DNA from 2 places in the Kineococcus haloalkalitolerans genome. Region 1 is predicted to be linked to the other one. Evidence: predicted binding sites of a transcription regulator. Region 1 holds the regulator's gene; the other holds the start of a gene.

What was found. The regulator HspR, encoded in region 1, represses chaperone genes until heat shock. The targets are predictions, from matches to a motif close to ANTTGAGNCNGNCNGNCTCAANT.
Region 2: the regulator HspR is predicted to act here: its motif matches at 1,994-2,016, upstream of clpB (ATP-dependent chaperone ClpB).

The regions. Positions count from the first base shown of each region.
Region 1 is NZ_JBJLSH010000001.1:53,824-57,089, forward strand. It holds gene ACRYMY_RS00245 (M15 family metallopeptidase) at 1-289, opposite strand, end outside; gene ACRYMY_RS00250 (SAM-dependent methyltransferase) at 559-987, shown strand; gene ACRYMY_RS00255 (heat shock protein transcriptional repressor HspR) at 995-1,363, opposite strand; gene ACRYMY_RS00260 (DnaJ C-terminal domain-containing protein) at 1,497-2,555, opposite strand; gene grpE (nucleotide exchange factor GrpE) at 2,599-3,234, opposite strand; gene dnaK (molecular chaperone DnaK) at 3,234-3,266, opposite strand, start outside.
Region 2 is NZ_JBJLSH010000019.1:30,283-33,548, reverse strand. It holds gene ACRYMY_RS09480 (GAF domain-containing protein) at 1-21, opposite strand, end outside; gene ACRYMY_RS09475 (MBL fold metallo-hydrolase) at 168-1,091, opposite strand; gene ACRYMY_RS09470 (cell wall-binding repeat-containing protein) at 1,269-1,808, shown strand; gene clpB (ATP-dependent chaperone ClpB) at 2,070-3,266, shown strand, end outside.

The DNA.
Region 1 (3,266 bases):
CGTTGCCGTGCGCGGCCAGCTCCAGGGGGACGCCGTCGGCGCGGCGCAGGTGGGTGGTGCTGGGGGTGCCGGTCGTCGCGCCGGTGGTCGCGCCGGTGGCGACGGCACCGGCCAGGGTGGCGGCGAAGGTCCCGCCCGTGACCCCGTTCGCGCCGGTGAGGCCCGCGGTCGCCGACGTGGAGGACGCGGTGGTCGGGACGGCGACCCGGACGACCGGTGCCGGGCTGAGCGAGGCGATGCGCGCCTGGATGTCCGCGATGCGCGACGTCACGCTGCTGATGCCCTCCACGCGCCCTCCTCCGGTGCCGTCACCCGACCGGCCCACCCGGTCGCCCCTCCTCATCGACACCCCGCGCGCCCTCCTGAACCCCACCCCGCCGCGTCACGTCCGCGTCACCTCTCCCCCTTCCCCGTGATCGTGCGGGGACTCCCAGCACGATCACGGTGATCGTGGATGTGCGAGTGCTCGCCCATCCTCGATCACGGCGGAGAGGAGACCAGCGGAGGCGATCCTGCGCGGGGGTACCGCGGGGAGGGGTGCGGGGCTAGCGTCGGAGGGTGCCGGGGAGGCTGTCGCCGCGGCTGGCCGCGGTCGTGGACGCGCTGCCGCTCGCCCCGGGCGCCCGGGTGCTGGAGATCGGCTGCGGCCCGGGCGCCGCGGCCCGGGAGATCGCCCGGCGGCTGGAGGGCGGGCACGTCGTCGCGCTCGACCGCTCGCCGGCCGCGGTGGCGCTGGCCCGCGCGGGCGGGGCGGCGGAGATCGCCGCCGGACGTCTGTCGGTGCGGCTGGGCGAGGCGGAGACCTTCGCCCTCGAGCCGGGCGAGCCGCCGTTCGACCTCGTGCTCGCCGTGCGCGTCGGCGCCCTCGACGGCCGCCACCCCGAGGCCGGACGCCGGGTCCTGGCGAACCTGCGCACGGTGCTGGCCCCGGGCGCTCGCGTCCTCGTCGACGGCGGCGACCCGCTGCGCGAGCTCGTCCTGCCCTGAGGGGGTGTCAGGCGCGGCGGTCGGGGCGCCAGACCACCAGGGCGGTGGAGCGCGCCGGCGAGGGGGGCCGCTTGCCCACGGGGGTGGCGACGATGTCGCCGGCCATGCCGGCGGCGAAGATGCGGCGGGCCTGCTGGCGCACGAGGTCGATCTCGGCCTCCAGCTCCTCCACGCGCCGGCCCAGGGCGGTCACCTGGTTCTCCAGGTCGAGGATGCGCTTGATGCCGGCGAGGTTGACGCCGTCCTCCTGCGACAGCCGCTGCACCTCGCGCAGCTGGGCGATGTCGCGCGCGGAGTAGCGCCGTCCCCGCCCGGGTGCGCGGCGCGGCGAGACAAGGCCCAGGCGGTCGTACTGCCGCAGCGTCTGCGGGTGCATGCCCGCGAGCTCCGCGGCCACCGAGATGACGAACACCGCCGCGTCGTCGTCGTACACCGGACTCCCCCTCCCACCTCGTCACGTGCTGCGCCGCGGTCCCGCCGGGTCCACCCGGCGGGACCGCGGCCGGGGTTCAGCGGCGCGCCCGCTCGGCCAGCCCGGCGCGCGGGTCCTCGCCCGCGGTCGCCTTCGCGAACGCCTCGACGGCCTCGCGCACGGCACCGTCCACGCGCTGCGGGACGACGACCTCCACGGTGACCAGCAGGTCGCCCGCCGGGTCGTCGCTGCGCGCGCCCTGCACGCCGCGCCCCTTCAGGCGCAGCGACCGGCCCGACGGGGTGCCCGCCGGGACCTTCACCCGCACGCCGGCCCCGTCGAGGGTGGGCACGTCCACGGTCGCGCCGAGGACGGCCTCGTCGAAGGAGACCGGCAGCGTCATGCGCAGGTCGTCGCCGTCCCGGCGGAACACCGGGTGCGGCTCGACGTGCACGGTGACCAGCAGGTCGCCCGCGGGCGTCCCGCCGGGCCCGGGCAGGCCCTTGCCGCGCAGGCGGACCTTCTGCCCGTCGCGGACCCCGCGGGGCAGGCGCGCGTTGACGGTGCGCGCCGGCCCGCCGCGCGGGTCGGGCACGCGCAGCGACACGGTCGCCCCGGTGAGGGCGTCGCGGAAGGACACCCGCGCCGAGGCGTCGAGGTCCTGCCCGCGCGACGCCGTCGTGGGCCCGCCGAAACCCGGCCCGCCGAAACCGGGGCCGCCGGCCTGCCCGAACAGCCCGCCGAGCAGGTCCTCGAAACCCGCACCGCCGGCCGGACCGCCGGCGCCGGGCGTGCCGAACCGGACGCCGCCGGGGCCGCGGGCCCCCGCGCCGGCCTGCCCGAACAGCCCGCCGAGCAGGTCCTCGAAACCCGCACCGCCCGGACCGCCCGCCCCCGGCGAGGAGAACCGCGCGCCACCGCCGACCATCGCGCGGATGCCGTCGTACTGGCGGCGCTGCTCGGGGTCGGACAGGACCGCGTAGGCCTCCCCGACCTCCTTGAAGCGCTGCTCGGCGCTGGCGTCACCGGGGTTGGCGTCGGGGTGCAGGGTCCGCGCCTTCTTGCGGTACGCCTTCTTGATCTCGGCGGCGTCGGCGTCGTGGGAGACGCCCAGCACGGCGTAGAAGTCCTTCTCCGCCCACTCCTGCATGCTCACGCGGAACCCTCCTCCCCCGTCCTCGCCGGAACGGTGCTCCGGGTCACTGCGGGTCGGCCACCGCGACGCGGGCCGGCCGCAGGACCTTCTCGCCGATCCGGTAACCGGGCTGGAGCACCTGCACGCACGTGGCCACCTCGTACTCGTCGGAGTGGCTGTGCATCAGGGCCTCGTGGACCATCGGGTCGAACGGCTCGCCGTTCTCCCCGTAGCGGGCCAGGCCGAAGCGCCCGAGGGTCGCCTCGAGCTTGTCGGCGATGGCCGCGAACGGGCCGGTGAGGTCGCCGTGCTGACGCGCCAGGTGCACGTCGTCCAGCACCGGCAGCAGCGCTTCGGCCAGGTTCGCCACCGCCGCGTCCTTGGCGACGTCGCGGTCCCGGTCCACGCGCTTGCGGTAGTTCGCGTACTCGGCGTTCAGCCGCTGCAGCTGCTCCAGCCGGTCGCTCGCGAGCGCCTGCGCCTCGGCCAGCTCGGCCGAGCCGCCCGCCGCGGCGGGCGCCTCGGCAGAGGTCCCGGCGGCGGTCCCGGCGTCCGGGCCGGCCGGGGCGTCCTGCCCCGGCTGGTCCGGCTGCGCGTCGGGCTCGGGCCGCACCTGCCCGGTCTCGGGGTCGATGCGGCGGCGGTCGCGGACGACGGTGGGCTCGGTGCGCTCTGCGCGCTCGGCGTGCTCCTCCGCCATCACTTGTCCTTCTCGTCGTCGACGACCTCGGC
Region 2 (3,266 bases), on a different contig from region 1:
GTCGCGTCGCTTGCTGAACATCGGGTCCTCCGGGTCTCCGGGAGCGCGGGTGGGCACCCGCGGCTGCCGGCCTCGACGTCGTCGACGGGTCCTGCAGGTGTCGGGGCCCGCGGGACCCGCCTTGACCCCCCGGGGAGGGATCTCACCCGTCCGGTGGTGGGCGCCGGTCAGCGCCGCGCGGGCACGGGCACCACGTCGAGGTCGGCGGCCACGTGCACCTCGACGTCGGCGCCGACGTCGGCGAGGGCCGCCCGGGCCTCGGCGGCGAACTCGCCGGGGTCGGTGTAGCGCTGGGAGAAGTGGGTCAGGACGAGGCGGCGCACGCCGGCGCGCGCGGCGGCGGTGGCGGCCTGGCGGGCGGTCAGGTGGGCGTAGCGCTCGGCCAGGTCGCGGTCGCGGTCCAGGAAGGTGGCCTCGACGACGGCCAGGTCGGCGCCGCGCAGGACGGCGTCGAGGGCGGGGTGGTCGCGGGTGTCCATGGCGATGGCGAACACCTGCCCGGGGCGCGGCTCGGTGACGTCGGCGAGCCGGACGCCGCGCAGGACGCCCTCGCGCTGCAGGCGCCCGACGTCGGGTCCGGCGATGCCGGCGGCGGCCAGCGCGCCGGGGACGAAGCGGCGCCCGTCGGGTTCGGCGAGGCGGTAGCCGACGGCGGGGACGCGGTGGTCGAGCAGGCGGGCGCTCAGGCGCGCGCCGGCGACCCCGGCGACGGGGACGTCGGCGTCGTGGGTCGCGTCGACGGCTTCGACGAGGGCGTGGACGTCCGCGTCGGCGACGGAGGCCAGCGCCCGCAGGTGGGCCTCGGCGTCGCGGGGGCCGTGGACGGTGACGGTGCGGCCGGGGGCGTCCAGCGCCATGCGGGCCAGGACGCCGGGCACGCCGAGGCAGTGGTCGCCGTGCCGGTGGCTGACGCAGATCCGCTCGACCCGGGGGGAGGCGACGCCGGCCAGGACCATCTGGCGCTGGGTGCCCTCGCCGGCCTCGAAGAGGACGGAGGTGCCGTCCCAGCGCAGCAGGTAGCCGTTGTGGTTGCGCGTTCGGGTGGGGGCCTGGCTGGCGGTGCCGAGGACGACCAGCTCCCGCGCGGACACGGCGCCCACTCTGCCAGCGCTGGCGCGTCCGGGTGACGCCCGGTGGCGCCCGGGTGACGCCGTCACCCGCCCGGCCCTCCCGCGGACGGGTGCTCGGGGCAGCGACCTCACGCAGCGCGCACAGTCGGTGGACGGCCCGCCGGCTCCGGCGGTGGGCTCCTCGAGACGGGAGTCACCGTGCAGCGCAAGAAGATCTTCGCCGTGTCCGCCGCCGTCGCCGTGACCGCGGGACTGGCCACCGCCGGCAGCGCGGTCGCCGCCGGCGCCGGCAAGTCCGAGACGGCCCGGTCCTCGGCCGCCGTGCAGGCCCTGCGGGCGGGCGGCACCGTGACCGCCGGGGCGAGCTCGGAGGCCACCACCGCTGCGACCGACGTGGGCGCCGGCGCCGTCCGCCTGTCCGGCCGGGACCGCTACGAGACCGCCGCGGACGTGGCGGGCACGTTCTGGGACGCCGAGACGACCGCGATCGTCTACCTCGCCTCGGGCACCTCCAGCGCCGACGCTCTGTCCCTGGGCCCCTCCACGATGCTGGCCGGGCCGCTGCTGCTGACCGAGCGCGACCGGCTGCCGGAGGTGACGCGCGCGGAGCTGGTGCGCCTGGAGCCGTGCTTCGTCGTCGTCGCGGGCGGTGCGGCCGTGGTGTCGGACGCCGTGGTCCTGGACGCCGAGCGGTACGCCGACCCCGCCAAGTGCGGCGAGGTCCCCACCGCCCCCTGACGTCCGCCGCCCGACGTCCACCTCCGGACTGCCCCCACCCCTCCCAGCTCCCGCCTCCACCCCCGCCGTGATCTCGCAGGGGGTCCCAGCAAGATCACGGCGGGGGTGGGCCGCGCTCGCGGTGATCGTGGACGGTGGGGCGCTCAGCCGTCCGTGATCACGGCGAGAGGACCTTCGACCCTGTGAGTTGAGCGGAACAAGCTCAACTCTGGCAGTGTTGTGCTCAGCGACCCCGCACACGCACTCGCCAGGAGGTAGCCCGTGGACCTCAAGCTCACGACCCGCGCGCAGGAGGCCCTGGCCGACGCCGTCGGCCGCGCCACCACGGCGGGCCACCCGCAGGTCGAGCCGCTGCACGTCCTCGCCGCCCTGCTGGGGCAGGAGAACGGCGTGGCCGGCCACCTGCTCACCGCCGTCGGCGCCGACCGGGCGACGCTCGCCCGCCGCGTCGACGGCGCGCTCGCCTCGCTGCCCAGCGCCTCCGGCAGCGCCGTCGCGCAGCCGCAGCTGTCGCGCCCCGCCCTGCAGCTCATGCAGGCCGCCGGCGACGAGGCGCGCGCCCTCGACGACGCCTACGTCTCCACCGAGCACCTGCTGCTCGGTGCCGCCGCCGGCCGGTCCGCGGCCGGGGAGGCCCTGCGCGCCGTCGGCGCCACCCGCGACGCGCTGCTCGACGCGCTGCCGACCGTCCGCGGCGGCGCGAAGGTCACCTCGCCCGACCCCGAGGGCACCTACCAGGCGCTGGAGAAGTACGGCGTCGACCTGACCGCGCAGGCGCGCGAGGGCAAGCTCGACCCGGTCATCGGCCGCGACGCCGAGATCCGCCGCGTCGTGCAGGTGCTGTCCCGGCGCACCAAGAACAACCCCGTCCTCATCGGCGAGCCCGGCGTCGGCAAGACCGCCGTCGTGGAAGGGCTGGCCCAGCGCATCGTCGCCGGCGACGTGCCGGAGTCGCTGCGCGGCAAGCGCCTCATCGCCCTGGACCTGGCGAGCATGGTCGCCGGCGCGAAGTACCGCGGGGAGTTCGAGGAGCGCCTGAAGGCCGTCCTGGAGGAGATCCGGCGCAGCGAGGGGCAGGTCGTCACCTTCATCGACGAGCTGCACACCGTCGTCGGCGCCGGCGCCGCTGAGGGCTCCATGGACGCCGGGAACATGCTGAAGCCGATGCTCGCCCGCGGGCAGCTGCGCCTGGTGGGCGCCACCACCCTCGACGAGTACCGCGAGCGGATCGAGAAGGACCCCGCGCTGGAGCGCCGCTTCCAGCAGGTGTTCGTCGGCGAGCCGAGCGTGCCCGACACCATCGGCATCCTGCGCGGCCTGCGCGAGCGGTACGAGGCGCACCACAAGGTCGCCATCTCCGACGCCGCCCTCGTGGCCGCCGCCACGCTGTCCGACCGGTACATCTCCGGCCGCCAGCTGCCCGACAAGGCCATCGACCTCGTCGACGAGGCCGCGTCC